DNA from 4 places in the Vibrio sp. JCM 18905 genome. Region 2 is predicted to be linked to each of the others. Evidence: predicted binding sites of a transcription regulator. Region 2 holds the regulator's gene; each other region holds the start of a gene.
What was found. Region 2 encodes PurR, which represses purine synthesis genes. Its sites were predicted from a motif close to TNANGNAAACGTTTNCNTNA; they were not measured.

Region 1 (7,443 bases), 420 kb from region 2:
CTTACCATCACTAATTTACTTACGGGCGAAGCGCTAGCAAGTTTCCTTGCTAACATGGTGACGACGTTTACTGGCTTTGCGCCACTGGGTATCGTACTTGTCGCGATGCTAGGTGTGGGCGTTGCAGACTCTTCGGGCTTTATTACGACGGGTCTTAAGAAGATGCTGAACTTCACGCCAGCTAAGCTTCTTACTCCAATGCTGATTTTGGTTGCTATTGTGTCGCATACTGCGGCAGATGCAGGCTATGTTCTGGTTATTCCTCTGGGCGGTATTATCTTCCATGCGGCAGGTCGTCACCCTCTAGCGGGTATTGCGGCAGCATTTGCAGGTGTATCTGGTGGCTTCTCTGCAAACTTTATTCCTTCAGGTATAGATCCACTACTAGCAGGCTTTACGCAAACCGCGGCGCAGGTTCTTGATCCTGAATACGTGGTTAACCCATTAGCGAACATCTTCTTTACTGGCCTATCTTCCATCATTATTGTAGCGATTGGTTGGTACGTGACAGAAAAAATCATCGAGCCTCGTTTGTCAAAAATGCCAATTGATGACGATGCGGAAACTGCGCCAAACCTAGGTTCATTTACTGAACTGGAATCAAAAGCATTCCGTTATGCAGGTTGGGCAATGATGGCGGGTATTGCTTTACTTGTTGTAGCGTTAATTCCAGAAACATCAGCACTTCGCTCGCCTGAAGGTGAAATTACGGCCTTCTCAGCACCGATAATGAAGTCTATCGTGCCGTTGATCTTTATTCTGTTTATCATTCCTGGTTACGTTTACGGTAAAGTGTCTGGAACGTTCAAGACCAGCAACGACATTATCAAAGCGATGGCTGATACTATGTCGACCATGGGCGCATACATTGTCATGTCATTCTTCTGTGCCCAATTCTTGTCTGCGTTTGCTCAATCGAACATTGGGACGATGCTGGCGCTATATGGTGCAGAAGGTCTGAAAGCGATGAACTTACCTGGTGAAGTGACCATCATTGGTATGATCCTTCTAACTGCGTCTGTAAACCTACTTATTGGTTCTGCATCGGCAAAATGGGCTTTAATTGGTCCAATCTTAGTGCCAATGTTAATGGCGGTTGGTATCTCGCCTGAGCTCTCTCAAGCGGCTTACCGTGTGGGTGACTCAGTATCGAACATCATTTCACCTCTAATGGTATTTTTCCCTCTTGTAGTGGTTTACTGTCAGCGTTATGTGAAGTCGGCTGGTATCGGTACGCTTGCGTCACTAATGATGCCATTCTCGATCGCAATGCTGATCGGTTGGTCTATCTTCCTAGTTGCTTATTGGATGGTTGGTATCCCGCTAGGCATTCAAGCTCCTTACACTTACACAATGTAAAAACGTTTAGGGTGTGAAAGCCGATAATTGGCAGCCGAAAAGCGCAGGTCTTCGATCTGCGCTTTTTTGTTCTCGTAAAACGAACATCGATAGGTCTTGTAACTAGGTTTTTTTTGGAGTTGCAAACTTTGTCCCGTGATGTGTTGCTGTAGTGAAACCGAAGTTGGTGATAAAATTCCTGACTTCAATCGTTTTTTGTTTCTTTGGAGCCTCCTTTGTCTAACCATCCGTTTACCCCTCAAGATGAATTGTTTATGCGCAGAGCGATGGTGCTTGCTGAGCAAGCAGAAGCTGAGGGGGAAGTACCTGTCGGTGCAGTGCTTGTCAAAGATGGTGAAATTATCGCTGAGGGGTGGAATCGCTCTATTGGTACTAATGACGCTACCGCACATGCTGAAATCCAAACACTGCGTAAAGCAGGCCAAAAGCTAGAAAATTACCGCCTTCTGGATACGACGTTATATGTAACACTTGAGCCATGCCCAATGTGTGCCGGAGCCTTATTGCATAGCCGCGTTAAGCGGGTTGTTTTTGGAGCGCCAGATTTAAAAGCTGGAGCAGCAGGAACAGTGCTTAATTTGTTTGAAAGCCAAGCTGCTTACCATTACGCCTTAGTTGAAAAGGGGCTGCTAGAAGATGAGTGCCGCACTCAGCTACAAGCGTTTTTTAAGCGTCGCCGAAAGGAAATTAAAGCGAAGAAGCAAGCACAAAAAGCATTAGAAAATCGAGAGAGCGAGCAAGGTAGTGGGAGTGGTGAGGGCTAGCAAACACCTACAACGTGGTAGATGTTTGCTTGGACGCACTAGTGATTGACTAAATGTACAAAAACACGATTACGTGAACTTACTTTCTTTTTCATACATGTCAGTTTACGTTTACGTCGGATAGCAGCTACTGTGTTATTTAAACGCTTTGACTGCACTCTACGTCTTCTCATATTCAAAACCTCCTGCAGACAAGACTTATACCAGTAAAGCGCGGCTCATCGATGCTTGGCAATAGGCTCGATAATCGCACTAAACGTTGTATGGTTTAAACGTTCTTCATTTGACTTCTGCATTGCACAGAGCCAGCAAACAATTTCAATACGATGCTTAATAATAGGAGTGACGTTATTTCGGCAGAGTGTAGCCGAAGGCGCCGCTTCATCAAGTGAGCTAAACCATGTGGTTACAAAGCAATCTGTTACAAAGCAATCAGTTTTACTAACGATGAAGAAAAGGCGACCAACCAAAGGAATGGTTGAGTGTGGTTGGCGTCACTCAGAATATTTGATTCTAGATAAGTTTTCGTTAGGACTCAACAAAAATGACGAGCTTCATAGGCTCGTCATTTTTTAGTTTACCGCGGGTTTATTCTTCAATGCTTTCTTGTTCGGTGTCTTCTTCAACTGTGACGTCAGAAGCACCTGATACTTGCTCTACGACGGCCTCTACAGCCCCTGATATCAAAATGTCAGGGTTGAGCGGCGGGATAACTTGCAAGTCATCGCTATTCTCATCAATCGCTGGTCTTTGGCTGACATGACCAATGATGGATTGGTAGTAACGTCGAATATTTTCTACGTAATTACGCGCTTCATCACCTCTGGCGTACCCATAGCGAGTTTGACTGTAGTAACGCTTCTGACGCAGTAAAGGCAATCTGTCTTTTACATCCGCCCAAGCGTTTGGATCGCCACCTTGCGCTTTAGTAAGTCGTCGTGCGTCCATCATGTGGCCATAGCCAATGTTGTATGAAGCCAGGGCAAACCATATTTTTTCATGCTCGTTGATGCTATCAGGCACGCGACCTACAATGCGACGTAAGTACTCGACACCACCACGAACAGATTGCTCAGGGTCTAAACGGTTTGTTACCCCGACGCTTTTCGCTGTTGGCAGAGTAAGCATCATCATCCCTCTAACACCCGTTGGCGATTTTGCCGCTGGCTTCCAGTGTGATTCTTGATACGCCAATGCTGCAATTAAGCGCCAGTCGAACTCTTCGCTGTACTTTTGGAATAAAGGTGCCCACTTAGGCAATTTGTCATCCAGAGCTCGAATGAATGCGCGAGTATCAACGTAGTCAAATGCTTCAATATGACCAATGTACTTCTCTTCGAGAGTGGACAGTTCTCCTGATTGTTTAATGTTACCGAAAAACTCTATCAGCATCGCATACAAACTTTCGTCTTCAGAGCGTCGAGTAAACCACGATACTGGTTGATCTTCTGTAAGTTCAAACGCGAGCGCAAGATCGGGGTAAAGGCGCTGAGCTAGGGAAAGCTCCACAGAGTCAGTCACAGTAAAACGCAACTCACCAGTGGATACATATTTAAGTAAGTCTCTCGTGTCAGCATCGCCAACAATTTCAAACTGCAGCTCTGGGTATTGCTTCTTTAATGCGGTTAGGGTCGGAACATATTGCGATTGTTCGACGATCTTTAATGTTTGCGCGCCAGCATTTGTATCTTCGTCTGATTCGCTGTCTTTCGATGCTTGGTATTCAATCAGCTGTTCGATATCACGTGGTCGAAGTTGCCCCTTTTTATACACAACTTGTTGGCTTACATAATAATAAGCAGGGCCCGGTCTAAAGCGTTTTACCGCTTGTGACGTTTGATTTAAGCCCGTAGCGATGAGATCAATATCTCCTTTCTTAAGAGCAGGAAAAAGCTCGGCTTGGCGAAAGGCAGGTTTAATCTCGAGCTTGACGCCGAGCTGCTCCGCAAACTGACGCGCCAATTCGTAATCCAACCCAGCGGGACCATCGGGACCAATATAATAGGAAAGCTGATTGTTTAGCGTGCCAACACGAAGCACGCCACGTTCCTGAATTTTTTCGAATTCACTTTTGGGTTCCGACTCAATCTGGCAGGCAGAGAGTAGTAGCACAGAAACAAAAATTAGGGCGCTGCGCTTGAGTCGGTTGAGCTGGCTTATTTGCATTAATAGGTACATCTTAGGAAATTTCTATTTGCCTTTATATCAAAGCGAGCTCATGGGGCAAAGTGAATCACACACTTATAGCGTGACATTGTGTGTTTTATCGACATTTTAGTCGTAATTCAAATTTGACAAAAAAAATGACGCAAACGGTTGCTTTTGATGTTACATCACAAAAACAATTGCTATATAATGCGCTCGCAATGACGAGGTGGAATCGGCATAGGTTCGACAGGGCTTATTTTAAGTGTCTGAATTTATTCCAATATCACCTTAATCAATTGCATAAGAGACCTAAGCACATGAGAATTTTGCGTGGCTCCCCAGCTCTTTCTGAGTTTCGTGTTAATAAACTACTGGAACTTTGTCGTGAACAAGATCTGCCTGTAACTGGCATTTATGCCGAGTTTATGCACTTTGCCGATCTAAAGTCTGACCTTGATGACCAAGAGTTAGAAAAACTTGAAAAGTTACTAACTTACGGCCCAACCATCGAAGAGCATGAGCCAGAAGGTCTTCTACTTCTTGTTACGCCTCGTCCAGGCACTATCTCGCCTTGGTCTTCTAAATCTACCGATATCGCTGTTAACTGTGGCTTGGATAAAGTGAAACGTCTAGAGCGCGGTACGGCTTATTATGTCGAATCTTCAGTTGTTCTATCAGAAGCTCAAGTTGGCGCTGTCAAAGCGTTAATTCATGACCGCATGATGGAAACGGTATTTACAGAATTTGAAGCTGCGTCAGCGCTGTTTACAGTCGCAGAGCCTAAGCCAGTGGCGCATGTTGATATCTTAGCGGGCGGTCGTCTTGCGCTTGAAGAAGCAAACGTTTCCCTTGGCTTGGCACTCGCAGAAGATGAAATTGATTACTTAGTAGAGAACTTTACTAAGCTTGGGCGTAACCCAAACGACATTGAATTGATGATGTTTGCTCAGGCGAACTCAGAGCACTGTCGCCACAAAATTTTTAACGCAGATTGGACTATCGACGGGGTAGATCAACCTAAGTCTCTGTTCAAAATGATCAAAAACACGTTCGAAACGACACCTGACTATGTGCTGTCTGCATACAAAGACAACGCGGCCGTTATGACGGGCTCTAAAGCGGGTCGTTTCTTCCCAGACCCTAAATCTCGTCAATACACTTACCACCATGAAGATGCACACATCTTGATGAAGGTAGAGACGCACAACCACCCAACGGCAATCTCTCCATGGCCGGGCGCATCGACTGGTTCAGGCGGTGAGATCCGTGACGAAGGTGCGACGGGTATCGGCGGTAAGCCAAAAGCGGGTCTGGTTGGTTTTACAACCTCTAACTTACGTATTCCTGGTTTTGAACAGCCGTGGGAAACCGACTTTGGCAAGCCAGGTCGTATTGTTAACGCGCTAGACATCATGCTTGAAGGTCCTCTAGGCGGCGCGGCATTCAACAACGAATTTGGTCGTCCAAATCTATTGGGTTACTTCCGTACTTACGAAGAAAAAGTGACCTCTCACGCGGGTGAAGAAATCCGTGGTTACCACAAACCAATCATGATTGCTGGTGGTATGGGTAACATTCGTGACGAACACGTGCAGAAGAAAGAAATTCCAGTGGGTGCGAGTTTAATCGTACTTGGTGGTCCGGCAATGAACATCGGTCTTGGTGGTGGCGCGGCGTCCTCAATGGCGTCTGGTCAGTCAGCAGAAGATCTGGACTTTGCTTCAGTACAGCGTGAAAACCCAGAGATGGAGCGTCGCTGTCAGGAAGTGATCGACCGTTGTTGGCAGCTAGGCGACGACAACCCAATCGCATTTATCCACGATGTGGGCGCTGGCGGTATCTCTAACGCATTGCCTGAACTTGTCGACGACGGTGAGCGTGGCGGTAAGTTCCAGTTACGTGATGTACCAAACGATGAGCCGGGCATGAGTCCGCTAGAAATTTGGTGTAATGAATCACAGGAACGTTACGTTCTTGCGGTAGCGCCAGAAAACATGGAAGCATTCGATGCAATCTGTAAGCGTGAACGCGCACCATATGCAGTGGTTGGTGTGGCAACTGAAGAGCGTCATCTAACGCTAGAAGATTCTCACTTCGACAATACGCCAATTGATATGCCAATGGATATACTGCTTGGTAAGCCACCGAAGATGCACCGCGACGCAACCACACTAAAGGTGGAAAGCCCTGCCATTGTTCGTGATGGTATTGAGCTTAATGAAGCGGTGGATCGCGTACTTCGTCTTCCAGCGGTTGCAGAAAAAACATTCCTAATTACTATCGGTGACCGAACAGTAACGGGTCTGGTTGCTCGTGATCAAATGGTTGGCCCTTGGCAGGTACCAGTAGCAAACTGTGCAGTAACAGCGGCAAGCTATGACACTTACCACGGCGAAGCAATGTCGATGGGTGAGCGCACGCCAGTGGCATTACTAGACTTTGGTGCATCGGCTCGCCTAGCGGTTGGTGAGTCACTAACGAACATTGCGGCAACAGACATCGGTGATATTAAACACATTAAACTGTCTGCGAACTGGATGTCGCCAGCGGGTCACCCAGGTGAAGATGCCGGTCTTTATGAAGCAGTCAAAGCGGTGGGTGAAGAGCTCTGTCCTGCATTAGGTTTGACGATCCCAGTTGGTAAAGACTCCATGTCGATGAAAACCAAGTGGGAAGAGAACGGCGAGAGTAAAGAAGTCACTTCTCCACTGTCTCTAGTTATCACGGCATTTGGTCGTGTGGAAGACGTACGTAAGACCGTGACTCCACAACTACGCACTGACAAAGGCGATACTTCTCTAGTTCTTGTTGACTTGGGTAACGGCAAAAACCGCTTAGGTGCGACAGCATTGGCACAAGTATACAAACAGCTGGGTGACAAACCTGCTGACGTAGATAACGCTGAGCAGCTAAAAGGCTTCTTTGATGCAATGCAAGCGTTAGTACGTGATGACAAGCTAGTGGCTTACCACGATAAAGGCGACGGTGGTCTGTTTGTTACACTGGCTGAGATGGCGTTCGCGGGTCATTGTGGCGTAAAAGCGAACATCGCAGAGCTGGGTGATGATGCGCTAGCCGTTCTATTTAACGAAGAGCTAGGTGCGGTTGTTCAAGTTAAGAATGATGATCTGGATTCAGTTCTATCTACTCTGGCGGCAAACGGCTTAGAGGC
Region 2 (7,443 bases):
AAAGGCCGCAGAAGCTTATTTGCAACTTTACAATTCGGCGTTAAATTGACTTAAAATTGTAACGAAAGGCACCGAATGAGGTGCCTTTATTATCTTGAGTAAGGGGAGTGTGGTAGGATGGCTTTTTACTCAATAGCACGACCTTTTTGATACTTGAATATGACCCAGCCGCTACTTTTTCATAAAACCTATTTGCACCCTACTAGTCATGAGTGGGTTGTATTTGTGCATGGTGCTGGCGGTAGCTCTTCTATCTGGTTCAAGCAAATCAAAGCTTACAAGCAACATTTTAACTTATTGCTGATCGATTTAAGAGGTCATGGAAAGTCAAATCAGTTACTTAAAGAGCTCATTGCCAGCCGTTATACCTTTACGGAAGTTACCCAAGATATTTTGAAAGTATTGGACCATTTAAAGATCCAATCCGCTCATTTTGTCGGTATGTCACTTGGTACCATTATTGTTCGAAACCTTGCTGAATTATCAGCAGAGCGCGTGCGTTCAATGGTACTCGGTGGTGCTGTCACAAGGCTCAATACTCGTTCTCAAATATTGGTTAAATTAGGTAATTTTTGTAAGCACATTCTGCCGTACATGTGGCTCTACAAACTTTTTGCGTACATTGTTATGCCACAGAGAAGCCAGCGAGAGTCTCGCCATCTTTTTATTCGTGAGGCCAAGAAGCTTTGCCAAAAAGAATTTAAACGTTGGTTTATTCTTGCTGCTGATGTAAATCCTTTAATGAAGTATTTTAAAGATCGAGAGTTACCCATTCCCACACTCTATTTAATGGGCGACAGAGATTACATGTTTATTAAGCCTGTTAAAGAAATGGTTGCGGCGCATAAGCTTAGTGTTTTACGAGAGATCCCCAACTGTGGTCATGTCTGTAATGTTGAGCGGCCTGAAGATTTCAATCAACATTCCATCGAATTTATTAAGCAGCAAACGGTTTCTGCTTAGCGCTGAATAAATCGATTGAGTAGGAGTAGGGGAGTTATTAAGGCTCCCCTATTTGATGTCCACATTGCCAACAAGCACCAAACTGCCCCTCGTTTACCTCATGGCACTTCGGGCACTGCCAATCTTGATACTCATTTCCATCGGATTGTTTGCGGTAGGCTTGTACTATTCCTTCTGCTTTTACTTGTTGTTTGGCGTCAAAAAGCCAGACATAAGGATCGGTATCATCACTAAACGGCAGCTCTCCTTTTAAACCGAAAATACCTTCTCCGCGGACTTCACAGTAGACTTGCTCGGTTTTCAATAATTCGCACACGATATGCGCTTCTGCTGGGTTTTTAGCAATGAATATTTTCATTAAACACGTCCACTTACTAATTATGAGTTTTGCTGACTCGGTGTTGGCCTTACTTTATTCATAACCCATTTAGTGATGATTGGAAACAGCCCCAGTAACGCAAAAGAGGCCAATACCGCAGGTGAAATAATGCCTGACAGGCTTTCAATTGTTGCTAACTGAGTACCGGCGTTTAAGTAAACTGCAGTGCCTGGCAACATACCTACTTGGCTAGTAAGGTAAAATCGACCTACAGACATTGGCGTTAAGCCCATCAACAAGTTGATAAGAAAGAAAGGGAATACCGGAATGAGACGCAAGGAAAATAGATAAAATGCACCGTCCTTTTCGACACCTTGGTTAATTGCGATTAACTTATTGCCAAACTTGTTTTGTACCCAGTCACGCAGCAAATATCGGCTGCTTAAAAATGCTAGCGTTGCACCCATAGTACTGGCGAAAGAAACCAGTAATAAGCTCGTCCAAAAACCAAATAGAGCCGCACCAAGTAATGTAACCACTGCAGCCCCAGGAATAGAAAAAGCGGTAATTGCAATGTAGGCAAAAAAGTAAATAGCTGCCGAAAAAACAAAGTTCTGATCGATGTATGTGGTCAGCGCTTCTTGTTGGGCTTTTGCATTTTCCAACGTTAAATACTGACTAAAGTTAACGCCTAAAAAGATAATGATCGCGACCAGGATTAGGCCTAATATCAGTTTCTTATTCATATTTATGATTCCAATTTGGGATATATGTAATAAGACAGAAGGAAAGTCGAAAAAATTTCACAAAAAAACCGCAGATTAGACTGCGGTTTTACAAGATAGTTTTTAAGGCCGACTTTTATTGGAGGCCATTCATCAACTCATCTCGGCGAGCTTGAGGTACAACGCTCCAATGAGTACCGTTAATAGCACCTTCTAGTGCCCATAACAGTTCAATGTTGACGGTTGCAGAGTGCGTATCTCTTATCGCTTTATAAGCGTTAAGTGCACCTTCCTCTTCCAGTTTTTCTACTGACTCAATGCCTGCTTTTTTTAGCATGCGTTCAGTAGCCAGTCGTAAGTTAGGCAAATCTTTTAAGCGATTAGGCTTTGTAGTTGCTTGCTGTTCTTTTTCAAGCTTTGCCTTTTTCAACGATTGGTTAGCTACTTCGATTAAGCGTTCGCTAGACTCCCATAAATCGTTGGAAATTGCGTAGTACTTAGTAACGACTGGGAAGCCACGTTTCTTATAAACGTAAGGCTTTAGCCCTTGTTTCTCGAAGTCAGATGAAGTTTGTTGGTCTGCTCTTATATGAAGCTGATTATTTACAACTAGTGCAAACATTGTTTCATCAGCGAATAGTCCGAAGCCACCAAACATTGAGCGCGACTTGATATTACCAAGTGCCTCAAATAGCTTCATAGAGTCTTTGAGTATCGGTTTATCCATGTTTTGTTATCTCGGTGTAATTAATATTACGCCACCAAAAGTCAGGTCCGAGAGAGTAGCAAACATGCGCAAAAGCAATGTCATTACAGGGTAAAGTCATCGCTTGCACACTTGCCATCGGTAACCCCGCTACCTTCCATATAGTATTATGGTTCAGGCCGGAGGCTTTGCGTCCCACCCTTTCGAATGGTTTGCCCTGTGCGTGACAGAATGAGCATACTTCGTATATTGAATTAACATCACGTTTTACCCGTAAAAGTGTGATTCTGGTTCAATAAAAAGTGTCGACAAGCGCATATTTGTGCATATTTGAGAATAAGGCGGGATGATCTCGAGGTTGTGAGGGTGTGTGATTTACCTACATATAAAACAGAGACTTAGAGATTCGAGATTTTTTGTCTAACAAACCTAAGTCAGGGAAAAGTTATTTAGAGATGAAAAATAAGCGCCCTTTTAGAGCGCTTATTTGACATCGTTATATTTGGCGAATTTTAGTTCATTTTCTTCACGGTGTTTCGAATTACAAGCTCAGGTTGCATTTCGAAAATTCGCTTTTCGTGTTCTTTATCTTTGATTCGCTCAAGTAGGATCTCGAACGCATTTTTACCCACACGACGTTTAGGTTGGTGGATAGTGGTTAACGGTGGAGAGAAGTATTCCGCAAGCTCGATGTTGTCGTAGCCGATCACTGAAATATCATCAGGAACTTTGATACCGTTTTGTTGTAGTCGGCTCATTAGGCCCAGAGCCATTGTGTCGTTAAAACAGAATACCGCTGTCGGACGTTTGTCCATTGCTGTAATTTTATCTGCGACTAATACGGCCGTATCACATTCAAAGTTACCTTCAAGGATCCAGTCTTCATTTACAGCTAGGTTTGCTTCGCTCATCGCGCGACGGAAACCTGCAATGCGTTCTTGGCAAGCAAGTTTTTCAAAATGACCGCTTAGACAAGCAATATCAGTATGGCCATTGTCGATCAGATGTTTGGTTGCGATGTAGCCACCTTCTTCTGAGTTATCCATGATCTTGTCCGCTTGTGAGCTTTCTGGACCCCAATCCATGACCACTTTAGGAATGTCGGCATGACGGTCAAGCATCTCTTTAAGCTCTTCGGTTAAGTCAGAACACATCACTAGGATGCCATCAACACGTTTTTCAGCCAGCATACGGATGTAATCGCGTTGTTTTTCGTAAATCCCACCCGTATTACACAGAATCAGAGTGTAGCCTTGGCGGTAACAGTAGCTCTCAACCCCGTCAATCACTTCTGAGAAGAATAGGTTGGTTGACTGCGTTACTAACATGCCAATCGTACGAGTTGAGTTGCACTTTAGGCTGCGTGCAACCGCACTTGGCGCGTAATTCAACTCGTCCACGGCTTTCATTACTTTTTCTTGCGTTGCTTCTGCAACGAAACGCGTTTTATTGATAACGTGCGAAACTGTCGTAGTGGAAACGCCGGCTAAGCGAGCAACGTCTTTTATAGTGGCCATAAATGGTGTCCTGTATCGAGCTACTGAAATATGTCGTGTTGGATGTACCTGATGCTCTAATGGTTTACACCCAGCAATCTAAGGTTGGCGCTAAGTGTTTCGGCAGCGGTTGGTCCAAGCACGACAAAAGGGTACGTAGCAGCATCGGTCGATGAATTTTATCTTTTTTCTATCTGATGAGAAATTGCCATCAACCTGTTAAAAAACACAAAAACCGCTATATTTCAGCGGTTTACATATAAATCATATTTAATCGTTTGCGCTCACATTTTAGCCCTATGTGGACTGACTAGCAATGTTTTCAGCAAGAGATTTGTGTATTTGAAGTCACATTTTGACTGCTAAATAACCAAGCGTCTTTGAGCTAAGTTAAGGCAAACGAATAATATACCCAACTTACTTACATTCAGTTATTTCAGGTATACAGGAAGCCCGATAGGCGGGCTCCTTAAAAATAGGCGGCAATTATTCCCCAAGAAGGTAAGCGCTGTCTAGTTTACAAAATGCAACTAATAGTTTCGCGACGCTCGAGTAGAACCCAAATTCGTCGAATTGTTTACATTTGTCTGCAAACTGAGGTAGCCAAGACATCAACTGTTGCTGGATAAAGTCGTTTTGTTTAACGAAGGCTTCTTCCATGTGTTTTTCTTGCTCAAGTTCGTTTGAGCGGATAATCATGTTGCCGAGAAAGTCGAGTTCAACGGCTAAGTGGTCAGCAGGCTCTTTTAGATTTTCATCTACTTGAACGCCAAATTCTGCCATCAACTTTTCCATTTCCTCGGCTGGCTTGTCATTCAGCAAACCTGATTCACCGATGTACATCGATGCGTAAGGAAGAGCGCCGTATTTTTCTGTCTTCAAAAACAGTTCACAAAAGTCAGCAGCAAGCTCCAATTGAGCGTCTTCACGATCTTGCAATCGGTTTAGCGCATCAACGAGGCTATCAACGGCTGGTTTCAGTGACTCATTTTCACCTAAACCTGCTAGAAAACTGCGAATTTCAACACTGTGGTAGGCTTCCAGCTCTTTCTCTGTTAGCTCTTTTGCGAACAAGCTCGAAAACCACCAGTAAATTTCAGCGCGTTTTTCATTAAAAGCTTTCACTTCTTGCATCTTGGGCTCCTGAATGATGCTTCAAGTTGTGCATCACAAAGTCAATTAGGGATATCCCCTAAGTGTAATCAATTAAAATGAATAGCAGTAACTATAATTATTATGTTTTATGGTCAAAAATTAACGTTTATTAATGGCGATGGGTAAGCTTGTTTTGAATCAATAAAAACGCTAAATCTTGCTTTTTAATGTATCTATGACTAGAAATGTTACTAGTTATGAATAGAATACGTCTTGGATAATAAGAAGACAGAAAAGTGGTGTAAATGAGCTATCACGTATTAGTCGTAGAAGATGATGTTGTAACTCGTAGTAAGCTTGCGGGATATTTCCAAAATGAGGGTTACCAAGTCAGCGAAGCAGAGAGTGGCGCAGAAATGCGTGAGGTCCTGCAAGCGGGCGATGTAGACCTGATCATGCTGGATATCAACCTGCCGGGTGAAGACGGCCTGATGCTTACTCGTGAATTACGTAGCCAATCGGATATTGGTATCATATTAGTAACAGGACGCACGGATAGCATTGATAAAATCGTAGGCCTAGAAATGGGCGCTGACGATTATGTGACAAAACCTTTTGAACTGAGGGAATTGTTGGTTCGCGTTAAAAACTTGCTGTGGCGTATTTCAGCAGCGCGTAGCGGTAGCGCGAAAGCGAACGAAACCAGTGAAGAACATATTGTACGTTTTGGAGAGTGGACATTCGACATTCAACGTCGTGCGCTGAGCCGTAACGGCGAACCCGTAAAATTGACCAAAGCAGAATACGAACTTTTGGTGGCGTTATCGTCTTACCCTAACCAGGTGTTAAGTCGCGAGCGTATTTTGAATATGATCAGCCACCGAGTTGATGCTCCCAATGATCGTACTATTGATGTTCTTATTCGACGTATGCGCGCAAAAATGGAGTTTGATCCAAAGAACCCGCAAATTTTTGTGACGGTGCACGGCGAAGGCTATATGTTTGCTGGTGATTAAACTGAACAAACCTAAGTCTTAAAAAGAAAAAGGAGAGCTTCGGCTCTCCTTTTTTGTGGTTTCAATATAGTACTACTTTGCTTCAACCATTGGTGTTTGGCCGACAGTATCACGCAATCTTTGCCAAATGCTGCCCAAGTACTCATGCCAATAAAGCTCCGTTTGTTCTAAGTAACGCGCTTTAGGTGAGTATTTATCCCAAGGTTGACTGATTTCGCTAATAGCTAAGAAGTTGGTCGGGGCTGGGATTGGTTTAATGCCTGCTGCGTTGAACTCATACAATGCACGGCTCATGTGGCTCGCAGAAGTGACTAACACAATCTCCTTTTGTTGAACGAATGCAGCCGCTTGACGCGCCTCTTCCCACGTATCTTTCGCATCTTCTAATAAAATGATATCGGATTTCGCGACTCCCAACGCAAGGGCAACGTTCGCCATCATTCTCGCATGGCTAATTTCAGAACCGCCAGCATAGCCAGACAAAATTAATTTAGCACCTGGATACATTCTTAAAATACGAATGCCTTCAGTTAAGCGCATTAATGCTGCACGGCTTAACTGCGAGGTGGGTGGAATTTCGTCATCGATAACATGACCATTCCCTAAAACCATCACGTAGTCGATGGTGCCAGAAACTGGCAAAAAGGCTTTATGCTCTCGCTCTAATGGCATAAGAAGCTTGGTTGAAACAGGTTGGAAGGCAACAAGAAAAATGCCAACAAAAGAGAATAGAACAACGAAGCAGCCAGTTTTACGTTTTGTGGTAAAACTAATGAGAGCAAGACCCAACAAGCCTATCAGCAGCAATGCCGGAAGTGGCATAAGCAAGGCTGACACTACTTTTTTCAGCTCAAACATACATAAATAGTCCGAAAAAACATCAATTGATAATAAAAATGAGGGTACCCCTCTTTATTCCTGCTTTCCTTGTGCCAGAATAGCGGCACAATCCGTTATGATAACTCAGCAGAAGTGACAGAAGACCGCAATTTCGACGATATCGCCCACAAATTTGCAAAAAATATTTACGGCTCCGACAAAGGGGAGATCCGCCAAATCATTGTGTGGGAAGATTTTCTACAGATTCTAAGTGAATTAGATGCTGACCAGCAACCCCTAGAGG
Region 3 (7,443 bases), 270 kb from region 2:
TTCCTATGCTCCTCTTTCTGAATTTTATGTCGGTGCTATCGTTCGTGGTCTCTCAGGTCGCCTTTACTTCGGTGCCAACATGGAATTCTTTGGTGTTCAGTTAGGTCAAACAGTTCACGCTGAGCAGTCTGCAATTAGCCACGCTTGGATGAAAGGTGAACGTGGTATTAAAGATATCACTATTAACTTCAGCCCATGTGGTCACTGCCGTCAGTTCATGAACGAGTTATCTACCGCAAACGAGCTTAAAATTCAGCTCCCAGAACGCGAAGAAAAGTCGCTGCATGAATACCTACCTGAAGCCTTTGGACCAAACGATCTCGGTATCGAATCCGGCTTAATGGCAGAAGTAAAGCATCAGTTCTCATGCGATGATGAAGACACTCTAATTCAAAGCGCTGTTGAAGCGATGAACATGAGCCACTCACCATATACCAACAACTTGAGTGGCTTAGCATTAGAAATGGCTAGCGGCCGTGTATTCCAAGGTGCTTATGCGGAAAATGCGGCGTTTAACCCTAGCTTGCCGCCATTACAAGTTGCGCTGATCCAAGTACTACTTGCGGGTGAAACTTTTGACAATATCAAAGCCGCTGCTCTGGTAGAAAACTCAGAAGGCAAGATCAGTCATTTGGCTGATACGCAATCAACGTTAGAAGCGTTGAATCCAGATATTCCACTTAGTTTTGTCAACGTATAAGCGACAATTTCAGTATAAAAAGCTCTACTGCATGTAGAGCTTTTTTATTGCCTAAAAACCAAAAGCAAACGTTTGCTTTGTCATAAAACTTCAGTATGATCTCCTGCAATTTCTGTCTCACCACTCTATTTTGTAAGGGAACACTATGTTTGGCACTGCAACCAGCGCAAATGCTACCCGTGTATTACTTTTAGGCTCTGGCGAACTCGGTAAAGAAGTCGCAATTGAATGTCAGAGACTTGGTTTAGAAGTGATTGCTTGTGATCACTATGCTAATGCTCCAGCGATGCAAGTTGCTCACCGTAGTTACGTCATCGATATGTTAGATGGAAGCGCCTTAGAAGAAGTTATTACGAAGGAACAACCTACTTACGTCGTACCTGAAATCGAAGCTATCGCAACCGACAAACTGGTAGAGCTTGAAGAAAAAGGGCTGAATGTTGTTCCAACCGCTAAGGCAACCAAGCTAACAATGAATCGTGAAGGTATCCGACGTTTGGCTGCAGAAGAACTAGAACTGACGACATCACCTTATCGTTTTGCAGATACTTTTGAAGACTTCAAAGCCGCGGTTGAGCATGTAGGCATACCGTGCGTAGTAAAGCCAGTTATGAGCTCTTCAGGTAAAGGGCAAAGTGTCATCAAGACCGAAGACGACGTTGCAAAGGCATGGGATTACGCACAGGAAGGCGGACGTACGGGTGCAGGTCGCGTGATCGTGGAGGGTTTTATCGACTTCGATTACGAAATCACTTTATTGACTGTAAGAGCCGTTGACGGTGTTCACTTCTGTGCTCCAATTGGCCATCGTCAGGAAGATGGCGACTACCGCGAATCATGGCAACCGCAAGCCATGTCAGAAAACGCAGTAAAAGCAGCAGAATACACGGCAGAGAAAGTAGTCAACGCACTCGGTGGCTACGGCATCTTTGGTGTAGAGTTATTTGTTAAAGGCGATAAGGTCATTTTCAATGAGGTCTCTCCTCGCCCACACGATACAGGCATGGTCACAATGATTTCGCAGGAAATGTCTGAGTTTGCTCTCCACGTACGTGCATTTACCGGAATGCCGATTAATAATATCGTACAATATGGTCCATCTGCGTCGGCCGTTATTCTTGGGCAAGGGACTTCCACAAACATTCGCTTTGACAACCTAACCAAAGCCTTAGCTCAACCTCAAACGCAAGTTCGTCTATTCGGCAAGCCAGAAATCGATGGTCGCCGTCGTTTAGGTGTTGTCCTTACGCGACGAAAAACCACCGAAGAAGCCGTTCAAGATGCTGTTGAAAGTGCAGCAAAAGTGAATATCACTTATTAAATACGAACCACTTATACAAAAATAGCGCAGCTCAAATTGCTGCGCTATTTCGTTTTACAAACCAAAAAAACCTATTCACTCTCGATTAGGTACACTTCTTCAGAGAAGCGACTTAAGCCTTTTTTCGCAATTTTAGGATGGTTTTCATCAGCTTCATCTACGTTCAAACAGGTAACTTTGTAACCTGAAAATAACTGCTCAATCTCTTCGACTGGCACGCTAAATGGAGGCCCTGCCATCTCTTCTTGAGGATAGTTGAGTGTAACAAGCAAAATACGACCGCCTGGATTCAAAAGTTGCTTGAGACGCTCTACATACTCCTCTCGCATATCTTTCGGTAAAGCAACCAACGCGGCGCGATCATAAATGATATCGGCTTGAGATACTGGTGCAGTGAAAAAGTCCCCAGTATAAATAGAGAGCTCATCAAATTGATAAAGCTCGTGCATACCATTAACAGGCGTCACGGTTGGCGTATAAAAATGTTCAGCAAAAAAGGCACGAACAGCGATATGGCTCAGCTCAACACCTTCAACTGAATCATGCTTCATCGCCAACCAAATCAAGTCTTCTGACTTTCCACACAAAGGCACTAACACTTTGTCTTCACGCTTTGGGTTTGTGTGTTGCCAATATGCAGGTAATAGCGGGTTTACATCTTCCAAGTGAAATCCGATTTGATTACTGGCCCATTTATTATGCCAAAACTCTTGGTCTCTCATTTTACTTTCTACTTGTCGGCTGATTTTCATTTTGAGAAGTAAGACTAACGATTTTTTTCAATTTGTCTATGCCGTTCATCTTTGGTTAATACAGCGGTGATAGGATGTAAACGTTCTTATAGGAACCACGCCTTTGTCTGATAAACAGAATAAAGAAAAGAGAAATGGTGATCTAACGCACGATTCCACTTCAAGACAAAACTGAAACCTTGGAATCTTTCGTAATGACCCCATTAATAAGTTAGTACCTGATTTGCCGAACTTAGCGACCTTTATGTTCCCTATTTTCTAAGTACAAGCAAGTTAAGGAGAGTGAATGAGCTTATTTCTTCGTACTACAGCATTGATGCTTTTGGTACTTAGCCGTGCACCGGCATTTGCCGCACTTCCAATTACCCCAGCGCCGAGTGGCGATCAAAATCGTTCAACAAGCCAAAACGAAGTTTGTTCGAAACTCTTTAAACATAGCCTTAGCGGCTTGTATGGTATTCAGTCAATCGACGCAACTCCAACTCAGCCATACACTGACTTCGACATTCTTTACAGCAAAGCTCACCAAGCACAATTTGAGCTTGAAACTATCTGTAAAAGTACCGCACTTCTTAATGATGCTCAGCCATACTTCGCAGGCGTAAAGTCCAAACAACGAGCAGAAGAAAAAATAGCTTTGGAGTTAGATGGAAAAGTCGAACGCATTACTGACCTAGCCCGTGCCACGATTGTTGCTGAAGACGTCGCGAGCTTAGTCTCCATTTATGAAACCTTAGAGCGTGAAACAACAATTGTTAAAGTAAAAAATCGCTTCAAAAAACCTGGTCCTTCAGGCTATAGAGACTTGAACTTACTCGTTCGTTTACCAAAGACAAATCTGGTTGCCGAAGTTCAACTGCACTTAAAAGCCATCGCAGATGTGAAAAGCGGTCCTGAACACGACCTATACGAAAAAATCCAGAAACTAGAACGCCAAGCGATGATGGAGAAACGCAAACTAAGCGAACTAGAACTCGCTTCTATTCGCAACATGCGTGCACAGTCTAAAAACTTGTACCAACAAGCATGGCAACCATACTTAACAACGCACCTAGAAGCAGCGTAATCCATATCATTAAGATATACTCAAAAACAGAAAAACCACCGCATTGCGGTGGTTTTCGTTTATATGCGACACAAGTTTTACGCAAAAAAAAGACCACGCCTTAGCGTGATCCATTTATTCGGCTTACTGTACTTTCTTCAGGTTTTCTACACGAGCTTTTAACTTCTGACCCGGGCGAAAAGTCACTACACGTCGAGCAGTAATTGGAATATCTTCACCGGTTTTCGGGTTACGACCAGGTCGTTCATTCTTGTCACGAAGATCAAAGTTACCAAAACCTGACAGTTTTACCTGTTCGCCACTTTCCAGTGCCTTACGAATCTCTTCAAAGAACACTTCCACCGTTTCCTTGGCGTCCCGCTTACTAAATCCTAATTTATCAAACAGGTTTTCTGCCAGTTCGGCTTTTGTGAGCGCCATAAAACTTTCCTCAAAGCTATGTTAAACAATGCTACGTTAGTGTAGCGCCAGAGCAGTTTTACCCTACCAATTCAACAACATATCGGGGTTACATCAGGAAGTGTATGACAAGCTTATGATTTTCGCCAACTTTTTTCTTGGCGAACAAAAGGAATAGCACTATGTAAATTATTGTTAAACGCCAACATTTTGATATTTTTGTTTTTGTTTTCTCTTTAATAGGAAAAATATCCAGCCGATAAAACTAAAAGTAGTTTAAATATCAACATTAATCACTATTTAATAAAAATATCAGAGATTGGTTATTTAACAGACACTTGACATAGAACTTGTCGTAAATTCAGTGATTTGTATGTAACTCGATACGTAACAATTGAACTAAATGGTATGACCACCTGGCTTTGTAACTGTGCTTAGAAAGCTTGATTAAACCCACGCTTCTCACTGTTCAGCGATGACGCAATATATAAAGGTTGATAATGTGGTTCTTCGTGTATCTCCACACTAGCTCCTTACACTTCATCTAGGCGACCATGATTAATCAAATCATAAATATTCTTTTCCCTGTTTTTGCTCTTGTCGGCGTCGGCTATTTGGTAGGTCGTTACATCAAGCCTGACTTTCGTCCAATCAACCGCATTAACATTGAGGTTTTCACACCTGCGCTGGTGTTTTCTTCGCTCGTTAGCATGCCGTTAGACTCGAATCAGGGACCACTCCTTTTTGCAGCAATTGTCGCGGTTTTGGTTCCCGCACTACTCATGATCCCTGTATGTCGATTGACGTCACTGTCGTTTAAAACCTGGGCACCACCACATATGTTTCGCAATAGCGGAAACCTTGCTATTCCTTTGTTTACCTATACGTTTGGAGAAATTGCGCTATCCTCAGCAGTACTGCTATTTGTCGTGTCAGCATGCTTGCACATTAGTTTAGGTGTAATGCTACTTAGTCATGGCAACCCTTTTAAGCAAATAGTCAAGATGCCAATCTTTTTAGCTGCGTCGTTGGCTCTGTTTCTCAACGTGTCAAATGTGGGGGCATGGGCACCTTTATACGAAGCGACTGCTCTACTTGGCCAAGCGGCAGTACCCGTGATGCTTTTATCCCTGGGGGCACAAATGTGTCATTTAAGAGTGGATGGTTTAAAGGTTGGTGTATTGTGTACCGTGCAGTCGCTTGCAACTGGGGCGGTTGCATTTGCACTTATTTATTGGTTAATTCCCCTTCCAACGATGCAATTGCAAATGATGGTACTCTTCACAATGCTGCCACCAGCCGTCATGAATTACCTATTTGCGGAAAGGCTGAATATAGAGCCCATGAAAGTGGCGTCAATGGTACTATTTGGCAACTTTTTCAGTATTCTTACGCTGCCTCTTCTGCTTAGCTATACCCTCTCACTCGCCGCCTAGCTGCCAATAAACTTGCGTTAGCGTCTGTTGGCGGAAAAACGATATATGCCAAATCTCGATTAAGCGCTACCTCAAGTTTGGTCCAGATTTTTGAGGTTGTGGGAGGTGACGTAAACGGCCTAGTACGTGAATCACAATAAGACAATGCTCAACATAAAAAACCCTGCCGATTTGACAGGGTTTTTAGTTTCTTAAGAGAGATAGTTCATCTAACGCTTAGTCACGTAGAGACGCACCAAACTTCTCAGAAACGTGAGCAACGATAGCGTCTACCGCACCTGCGATATCTGCATCTTCAAGCGTGCGCTCAACTGATTGTAGAGTCAAAGCGATTGCTAGGCTCTTCTTACCGTCTTCAACGCCTTTACCTACGTACACGTCGAACAGTTTCGCATCTTTAAGGAACTCGCCACCTTGCTCTAAACAAGCATTAACGATGTCACCAGATGCTACCGCTTCGTCCACAACTACTGCGATGTCACGACGGTTTGATGGGAATTTAGAAAGCTGAACCGCTTCTGGGATCACTTTACTGTTGATTGCAGACCATTCGATTTCGAATACGATAGTACGACCGTTTAGACCGAACTTACGCTCAAGCTCAGGGTGAACGGTACCGATCACGCCTACTTCTTTGCCGTCTACGATGATTGCCGCAGATTGACCTGGGTGAAGTGCTGGGTTAGCTTTTTTGCTTTCAGGTGACAGTGCTGCGAAAGAGTACGCTTTTTCGTTCGCAGATAGCTCTAGAATCGCTTCTAGATCGCCCTTAAGGTCGAAGAAATCAACAGTGTTAGTTTCGATATTCCAGTGCTCTTCACCGCGAGTACCAGCAATAACACCTGCAAGCATAGGCTCTTGGCGCATGCCGTTTTCTGCAGATTCACATGGGATGAAACGTAGGCCGTATTCGAATAGACGAACACGTGGCTGTTGACGCTTCTGGTTGTGAACAACCGTGTTCAGCAGACCTTGGATAAGACCAAGACGCATTGCTGACATGTCTGCAGAAATTGGGTTTGGAAGCACTAGAGGCTCAACACCAGGTACCACTAGCTTTTGTTGCTCAGGCTCAACGAAGCTGTATGTGATTGCTTCGTGGTAACCACGGTCAACAAGAAGATCACGAACGCGTTTCAGTGGAAGATCCGCTTCAACGTGGTTGTGCATCTTAAGTGCTGCAGCTGGGTGTTGGTTAGGAATGTTGTCGTAACCGTAGATACGGCCAACTTCTTCAATCAGGTCTTGCTCGATAGCGATATCGAAACGCCATGTTGGCGCTACTGCCATCCAACCTTCTTCTGAAGCTTCAACAGTCAAACCTAGGCGCTCTAGGATTTCTACTACGTCAGCATCAGCAATGTGGTGACCTAGTAGGTTGTCTAGCTTCGTACGACGTAGAGCAACTTTGTTTGGCTTAGGTAGGTCTGCTTCAGACTCTACTGCAACAACAGGTGCTACTTCACCGCCACAAATTTCAACAAGAAGCTGAGTTGCACGCTCCATTGCGCTCACTTGCAGTGCGTAATCCACACCACGCTCGAAACGCATTGAAGAATCAGTGTGCAGACCGTAGCTACGAGCGCGACCACGGATGTGGTCAGGTGCAAAGAATGCACACTCTAGTAGAACGTCTTTAGTCTCAGTTGTTACACCAGACTCTTCACCACCAAAGATACCTGCGATTGCAAGTGCTTTGTTGTGGTCAGCAACAACTAATGTATCTGCGTTTAGTTCTGCTTCGCTGCCGTCAAGAAGTGTTAGCTTCT
Region 4 (7,443 bases), 360 kb from region 2:
ACCTTCATGATCCTAGGTGCTATTTGTACTCGTCGTTGTCCTTTCTGTGACGTTGCTCATGGCCGCCCATTACCACCGGAAGCAGAAGAGCCTCAAAAACTGGCGAAAACCATCGCCGATATGAAGCTGAAATACGTAGTAATCACTTCTGTAGACCGTGACGATCTGCGTGATGGTGGTGCACAGCACTTTGCCGACTGTAACCGCGAGATCCGTGCGTTGAACCCGCATATTAAGATTGAAACTCTGGTTCCTGACTTCCGTGGTCGTATGGACGTAGCGCTTGATCTAATGAAAGATAACCCGCCAGATGTCTTCAACCACAACCTAGAAACAGCGCCACGTCTTTACCGTAAAGCTCGCCCAGGTGCAAACTACAAGTGGTCGCTGGAGCTTCTTAAGAAGTTCAAAGAGCAGCATCCAAATGTACCGACCAAATCTGGTTTGATGATGGGTCTTGGTGAAACCAAAGAAGAAATCATCGAAGTACTGAAAGATCTACGCGCACACGGCGTAACGATGCTGACTCTAGGTCAGTACTTAGCGCCAAGCCGTCACCACTTGCCAGTAGAGCGTTACGTTCCGCCATCAGAGTTTGACGAGCTAAAAGAAGTTGCACTAGAGCTTGGCTTCACGCACGCAGCGTGCGGTCCATTTGTCCGCTCTTCTTACCATGCCGATATGCAGGCTCAAGGCATCGAGATTAAGTAAGCTCTCGTTTGTTTTCAAAAGAAAGGTTGGCTCAGTGCCAACCTTTTTTGTATCTGTCAAATGATGATAAAAAGCCATTCTACCTCCGTCATTCTGAACAGCGAGGAACGAGCGTGATTGAGAATCAGTTTCCAACGTACTGATGATTTTTAGGGAAACTCTGAGTAAAAGAGTGTGCCTCAACAATATTCCTGATCTCGCCTAGGCTCGTCGGAATGACGTGGTTTGGATATATTGAAAAGGGACAGTGTTGGTAGCCATCTCCTTATCACACACTCTTCGCTATATCTCATTCCAAACGCCAGACAAACAAAAAGGCCCTCAATTGAGGACCTTTAGTATATCAATGTTCAAAATAGATGAGTCGAGTTCTAGGAGAACACACGGAGTTTGCGCGAGCAAGTGAGTATGTTCGACACCGAAATTGACTCATTCTATGAAGAATAGTTAGGCGTAAACCGGTAGACGCTTACAAATTTCGAGCACTTTCTGTTTAGTCGCTTCGATAACTTCTTCGTTGCCGATGTTATCTAGAACGTCACACATCCAGTTTGCTAGCTCTTTTGCGTCTTCTTCAGTGAAGCCACGACGAGTGATCGCTGGCGTACCTACACGAATACCAGACGTTACGAATGGGCTGCGTGGGTCATTTGGTACTGAGTTTTTGTTCACTGTGATGTTTGCTGCACCTAGTGCCGCGTCTGCATCTTTACCAGTGATGTCTTTGTCGATCAGGTCCACAAGGAACAAGTGGTTTTCTGTGCCGTTAGATACGATTTTGTAGCCACGCTCTTGGAATTGACCAACCATTGCTTTTGCGTTTTTCACTACGCGAGCTTGGTAAGCTTTGAACTCTGGCTCCATCGCTTCTTTGAACGCTACTGCTTTACCAGCGATAACGTGCATTAGAGGGCCACCTTGACCACCAGGGAACACTGCTGAGTTCAATTTCTTGTACATATCTTCGCCAGCATTTGACAAGATAAGACCACCGCGAGGACCTGCTAGTGTTTTGTGTGTTGTTGTTGTTACTACGTGAGCGTGTGGAACAGGTGTTGGGTATTCGCCTGCTGCGATAAGACCCGCTACGTGCGCCATATCAACGAAAAGGTAAGCATCTACTTTGTCAGCGATTTCACGCATGCGCTTCCAATCAACGATTTGCGAGTAAGCAGAGAAACCACCGATGATCATCTTAGGCTTGTGCTCAAGCGCTAGCTGTTCCATCTCGTCGTAGTTGATTTGACCCGCTTCATCGATACCGTAAGGGATAACGTTGTAGTGCTTACCAGAGAAGTTTACTGGAGAACCGTGAGTCAGGTGACCACCGTGCGCTAGGCTCATGCCTAGAACTGTATCGCCTGGGTTAAGAAGCGCCATGTAAACCGCGCTGTTTGCTTGAGAACCTGAGTGAGGCTGTACGTTCGCGTATTCACAACCGAACAGTTTGCATGCACGGTCGATAGCAAGTTGTTCCGCTTTATCTACGTACTCACAACCGCCGTAGTAACGCTTGCCTGGGTAGCCTTCAGCGTATTTGTTCGTTAGCTGAGAACCTTGCGCCTCCATTACACGTGGGCTTGTGTAGTTTTCAGAAGCGATAAGTTCAATGTGTTCTTCCTGGCGAAGAGTTTCTTCCTGGATAGCTGCGAACAGTTCCGCATCGTAATCTGCGATGTTCATATCACGCTTAAGCATCTGTATCTCCTGACTCAGATTAGTACTGAAAGTTGCAAAAAAACTGTTGAATGACCCTACGCAAACGTTTTCGTCACCCTAATGGCGCGCATTCTACATAATTTGATCTGGGTCATAAAGAGAAATTTATAATTTTTCTCATGCAGTTTTTTCATGATGGCAAGCAATCTGTATCACGCCCGCATTGCAATTGCATAACGACGATCTATTGCCTGTCAATTTTGTGCTTTACACCCTGTAAAACAGCAATTACATAGGTTTACCGTAAATTTTACCCTCTAGCTACCGAAAAGATCATCTTTTTACTACTATGCACGCCTTATTTATCACTAATGACTGCAACATTGATGGAAAAACACTCATTAAAAGAAGACTGGATAGCGATTCTCACGGGTACCTTTTTGGTAGCTCAAGGCGTTTTCTTTCTCCAATCCGCAAACCTCCTAACAGGGGGTACGACAGGATTGGCTCTGCTTATTAGCCAATTTACACCTTTTACGTTTGGTGTGCTGTACTTTTTAGCAAACAGTCCCTTTTACTTGCTAGCATGGAAACGCTTCGGCCGTCATTTCGCCATTAATAGTGCCATTTCTGGCGCTTTGGTTTCTATCTTTGCCGATCATCTTTATTTGCTAATCTCGCTCGAATCGGTAAATGAAGTTTATTGTGCCGTCGCAGGTGGGCTTTTAATGGGACTCGGTATGCTGATCTTGTTCCGACATCGCTCCAGCTTAGGTGGCTTTAACGTGCTGTGTTTATTTATTCAGGACAAATTTGGCATTTCAGTTGGCAAAAGCCAAATGGCAATCGATGCGTGCATCCTGTTTGCGTCATTCTTCTTTGTCACTCCAGAAGTAATTGGTCTTTCGATTTTGGGCGCGTTTGCACTGAATGTCGTGTTAGCGATGAACCACAAGCCTCATCGCTACTCCGTGACCTACGGCTCATAAACTTTTGATGATAATTGGAGCGCAATTTATAAGATTTCGCGCTCCAATCGCTATATAATATTTCGCCATTTCCAAATAACGCGGTGCGGTATGCGCGATTTTTTGCAACAAGCCAAACAAACTCACAGTTGTATTACGATTGGCGAGTTGGTCTATAATCCGAAGACACAAACTCTTCATCAAGACACTGTCGCGATTGATCTCGAACCTCGTACCATTGAGTTATTAGAGCTGCTGCTAACCAGCGTGGGACATCCGCTTTCTGCCGATACCATTATCGAAACTATTTGGCAGAGCAAATTCATCTCTAAGAATGTACTCACTAACCGCATTAGCACCTTACGTGCGCTGCTACAACAGCATCTCCCCGAGTACGATGCGACTAAGCTCTTGGTCACTTATCCTCGCAAAGGTTACTTTCTAAACCCAGCGAATATCCGTTTAGTGCCACCAGCGAAAAACCATCGACGCGTTATCACAGCTCAAGTTACGAACCGTAAGAACATCAAGCTGATTTTTGCTTATAGCTTATGTGCCGTACTTACGGTTTGTAGCGTGACGCTCGCAAGCTTGTTATGGCAACGCCAAGAGATTTCAACGCAACAAACACGTCATCAGTTACTTATCCCCAAAGTCGAACTGCTGCTCAACCGTGTCGATGCGATTGGCTCCCAAGCAAGAAAGTATCGCATACTGGTCAAAGCCATCTTGCTGCAACAACAGGTCGAATATCCATACACCGACATCGCCAACCAAGACGCTCCCAGTTACTTTCTTGATCCTATCGGTCATACGCCGTATTTCCCTGGCGCGCGAAACATGCAGACCAGTGATTACGAACTCAACATAGAGTTAAAAGACGGCGCAGAGCAAGGCACCTTGAAAGCTCAGATGAACCTTATTTATCCTGCGACGGGGAAACTGGCGTTTCGCAACGAATACACACTGCACTTATCCGACCTACAATCGGATATCTTCCAAATTCACTCAGATGTCGCGCAATACTTCAACTTGCCTGCACCTTCGGCAAGCACATGGCAACTGTCAGACGTTCACCAAAAAATGCTGTTTGAGAATGTCTTTTCTAACCAACCTCTACAACAAGCTGATGAGTTTGCAGCTATCACAACCGCAAGGCATCTCGCTTTGTACGAGCAAGAACCTCAAAAGCTGGAGGCGTATTTGACGCAAGTGCAGTCGTCGTTCGATGTTTTGCCAGATGAGCTAAGCCTCTGGTTGGGCGTATTGCATTTCAAACTAGGTAACCTAGACCGAGCAAAAGTTCTGCTGACCACTCCAGATGGCGACTCACGTATTCAAAACGCGCTGATTTATACGTTTGTGTCTCACATCGCTTATAAACAAAACAAACTCGAACAGTTCCGTCTCAACTACATGGAATCACTGGTGGCACTGCTGCGCGTTTTACCGTCCGAGACATTGTTTGAACGTCTTTCTCAATCTGAATCGAAAGAGACTTGCCTTCAACCATGGAAAACGTTGCATGTCAGTTTGACCGATCAAGAAATTATCAGCCGATGGAAAGCGCTCATCAACGAGTATTGCACCAACGTAGCTAACGAAATAAGCCCAAATAAAACAAAGACTTAAATATAAAATTAAGCTTTCATTAAGCCCTATTAGCTTTTGTTTTTTGCCCTTTTTAGCTCACTAAACTTAGCATGCTCGCATTCAAGCAACGGCCCAACATGAAGCGGCCTAATCAATCAGGAATGTAAACCATGCTAAACAAAATGACGCTTATCGCAGCAGCAACTCTGGCTCTTTACGGCTGTGGCGGTGGTTCGTCTTCTGGCAGTGCTAATCCAAACAAAGTGCCTCAAGAAAGTTTCGACGTCGCGATTCAACACTCAATCTTCGCTCCCACGCCAAGCACACAACTAAACTACGCGTTTAGCCTGGATGGCCAACCTGAAGGCGAGATGAAACTGAGCTTCCAAGCGATGGATAACGAGCAATTGTTGGCAGCGTTGGCACAAATCCCAAACAGTGAGGCAATGGTCCTGTTGGTTAATGACTTGGTGAACTACGGCGCCAAACAGTTCTACTATTCTGACGAACAGTACAACGACGATGAAGAGAGCAATACACTTTATTTTGCAGGCTCTGATGGCGCACTTCATGAAGTCACCGACGCTTATTCCATTAACCAGCAGTTTGTTGCCATGCTGATGCACAGCAGCCCTATTTTCCGTCTCAACGGTGACGACGTAAAAGAGAAAAGCCCGAACATTGATATCGGTGAAGAGACCATATCTCTGCAAACCACTCTAACAGGCTACGCAGTTCACAACCTACTAGACAGTTTTGAAGATCATGAGTGGGTGCAAAACCTGCCAATGACAGCATCTTGCCAAGTGGTTTGGCAGCAGCAAATCCGAGAGACTGGCGTACGTAAAACGTTCTCGATTTCAAGCAAGAAAATTGAAGCGGCGTACCTGACGGAAGAGAATACTTACAACCTAAACTGCGATGGTATGGACTCAATGGAGTTCGCCACTTCGGCAGAACGTTGGTTTAACCCGAGCTTAGGTCTGATTGAGCAAATCGAGCTGCTAAAAGTACAACAAGTACAAATCAACGAAGAGAAAGTGCTGCTAACAGCAATTGAAACAAAATAAGCCTGTACTCCACAAGTATCTCGCATCTCAATAAAAAAGGCTTTGGGGAGCACACCAAAGCCTTTATCTCGAACATCAATCTTAGGGGGTGACACCCGAGTTTATTCTTCTATCAATAAAATACGAGTTTCGTAAGGTCGTAATACTTGATGGTTTGACGCGACTGCACTCGCTGAGTTTTGATAGTTAGATAGCAAGTTTTTCGCTTTACTCATATCAAAACGCTCTGGCAGAACGCATTCCACCTCTTCAGCGTAGTAATTGTTGATACACAGCAGCGTTTGTTTGTCGTTCTGGCGAGCGTAAGCAAAAATGCGTTGATGCTCTGGCAATAAATCTTCATAACGGCCATCGGTGATCACCGGAACCTGTTTACGTAGCTCAATTAAACGTTTGTAGAAATAGAACACCGAGTTTAAATCAGCAACCGCAGCTTCTGCGTTGATTTCAGAGTAGTTCTGCGCCACTTCAAGCCACGGTGTTCCTTCGGTAAAACCGGCGTGCTTTTGGCTGTTCCATTGCATTGGCGTACGTGAGTTATCACGCGACTTCTGCGCCAAAATCGCCATCATCTCCTCGTGTGATACGCCATCACGGTTGACCATGATGTCGTACATGTTGGTGCTTTCTACGTCGCGGTACTGGCTGATATCAGTGTAACCTGGGTTGATCATACCAATCTCTTCACCTTGGTAAACATAAGGTGTGCCTTGCATCATGTGTACAGACGCCGCCAACATTTTGGCTGATTCGACGCGGTATTGTTTATCATCGCCTAAGCGGCTGACCACACGAGGTTGGTCGTGGTTACACCAGAACAGCGCCCCCCACCCTTTGCCATTTAAGCCCGTTTGCCAATGGTTGAAGATCTGCTTTAACTGAATGAAATCAAACGGCGCTTTGGTCCATTTTTCACCATTCGGATAATCCACTTTCAGGTGGTGGAAGTTGAACACCATGGATAGCTCTTTGCCGTCTAGCGAAGAGTATTGCTGGCAGTGCTCTAGCGTGGTGGAAGACATTTCACCCACCGTCACGCTGCCGTACTTTTGGAACACGGCTTCGCTGATTTCTTGCAGATATTCGTGCACGCGAGGACCATCAGTATAGAAACGACGGCCATCGCCAATATCATCGCTTGGGAAATCTTGTTGTTTAGAAATCAGGTTGATGACATCAAGACGGAAACCATCCACGCCTTTGTCTGCCCAGAAGCTGATGACTTCTTTCACTTCTTCACGCACCACTGGGTTTTCCCAGTTTAAGTCCGCCTGCTCTTTAGCAAAAAGGTGCAAGTAGTACTGCCCTGTCGCTTCATCCAATTTCCAAGCATTGCCTCCAAACTTCGATTGCCAGTTGTTGGGCTCTGCGCCATCAACCGGATCTTTCCAGATGTAGTAATCACGGTATGGGCTGTTTTTGTCCCCTAACGCGGATTGGAA

Region 1: the regulator PurR is predicted to act here: its motif matches at 4,428-4,447, upstream of purL (phosphoribosylformylglycinamidine synthase).
Region 3: the regulator PurR is predicted to act here: its motif matches at 4,436-4,455, upstream of ihfA (integration host factor subunit alpha).
Region 4: the regulator PurR is predicted to act here: its motif matches at 2,466-2,485, upstream of glyA (serine hydroxymethyltransferase).

Annotation. Positions count from the first base shown of each region.
Region 1 covers NZ_AP043879.1:641,650-649,092, forward strand. The annotation lists gene ACZ5ZC_RS11155 (AbgT family transporter) at 1-1,359, shown strand, start outside; gene tadA (tRNA adenosine(34) deaminase TadA) at 1,614-2,123, shown strand; gene mltF (membrane-bound lytic murein transglycosylase MltF) at 2,712-4,289, opposite strand; gene purL (phosphoribosylformylglycinamidine synthase) at 4,589-7,443, shown strand, end outside.
Region 2 covers NZ_AP043879.1:1,058,058-1,065,500, forward strand. The annotation lists gene glgA (glycogen synthase GlgA) at 1-49, shown strand, start outside; gene ACZ5ZC_RS13125 (alpha/beta fold hydrolase) at 160-963, shown strand; gene ACZ5ZC_RS13130 (hypothetical protein) at 1,001-1,321, opposite strand; gene ACZ5ZC_RS13135 (TVP38/TMEM64 family protein) at 1,342-2,028, opposite strand; gene ACZ5ZC_RS13140 (TfoX/Sxy family DNA transformation protein) at 2,144-2,734, opposite strand; cyclic di-GMP riboswitch class I at 2,851-2,940, opposite strand; gene purR (HTH-type transcriptional repressor PurR) at 3,226-4,230, opposite strand; gene torD (molecular chaperone TorD) at 4,696-5,343, opposite strand; gene torR (two-component system response regulator TorR) at 5,610-6,320, shown strand; gene elyC (envelope biogenesis factor ElyC) at 6,393-7,178, opposite strand; gene cmoM (tRNA uridine 5-oxyacetic acid(34) methyltransferase CmoM) at 7,293-7,443, shown strand, end outside.
Region 3 covers NZ_AP043879.1:1,325,886-1,333,328, reverse strand. The annotation lists gene cdd (cytidine deaminase) at 1-700, shown strand, start outside; gene purT (formate-dependent phosphoribosylglycinamide formyltransferase) at 846-2,021, shown strand; gene ACZ5ZC_RS14330 (thiopurine S-methyltransferase) at 2,093-2,743, opposite strand; gene ACZ5ZC_RS14325 (RelA/SpoT domain-containing protein) at 3,060-3,839, shown strand; gene ihfA (integration host factor subunit alpha) at 3,963-4,259, opposite strand; gene ACZ5ZC_RS14315 (AEC family transporter) at 4,793-5,674, shown strand; gene pheT (phenylalanine--tRNA ligase subunit beta) at 5,891-7,443, opposite strand, start outside.
Region 4 covers NZ_AP043879.1:697,092-704,534, reverse strand. The annotation lists gene lipA (lipoyl synthase) at 1-711, shown strand, start outside; gene glyA (serine hydroxymethyltransferase) at 1,159-2,409, opposite strand; gene ACZ5ZC_RS11405 (YitT family protein) at 2,757-3,359, shown strand; gene ACZ5ZC_RS11400 (winged helix-turn-helix domain-containing protein) at 3,450-4,970, shown strand; gene ACZ5ZC_RS11395 (hypothetical protein) at 5,102-6,001, shown strand; gene treC (alpha,alpha-phosphotrehalase) at 6,103-7,443, opposite strand, start outside.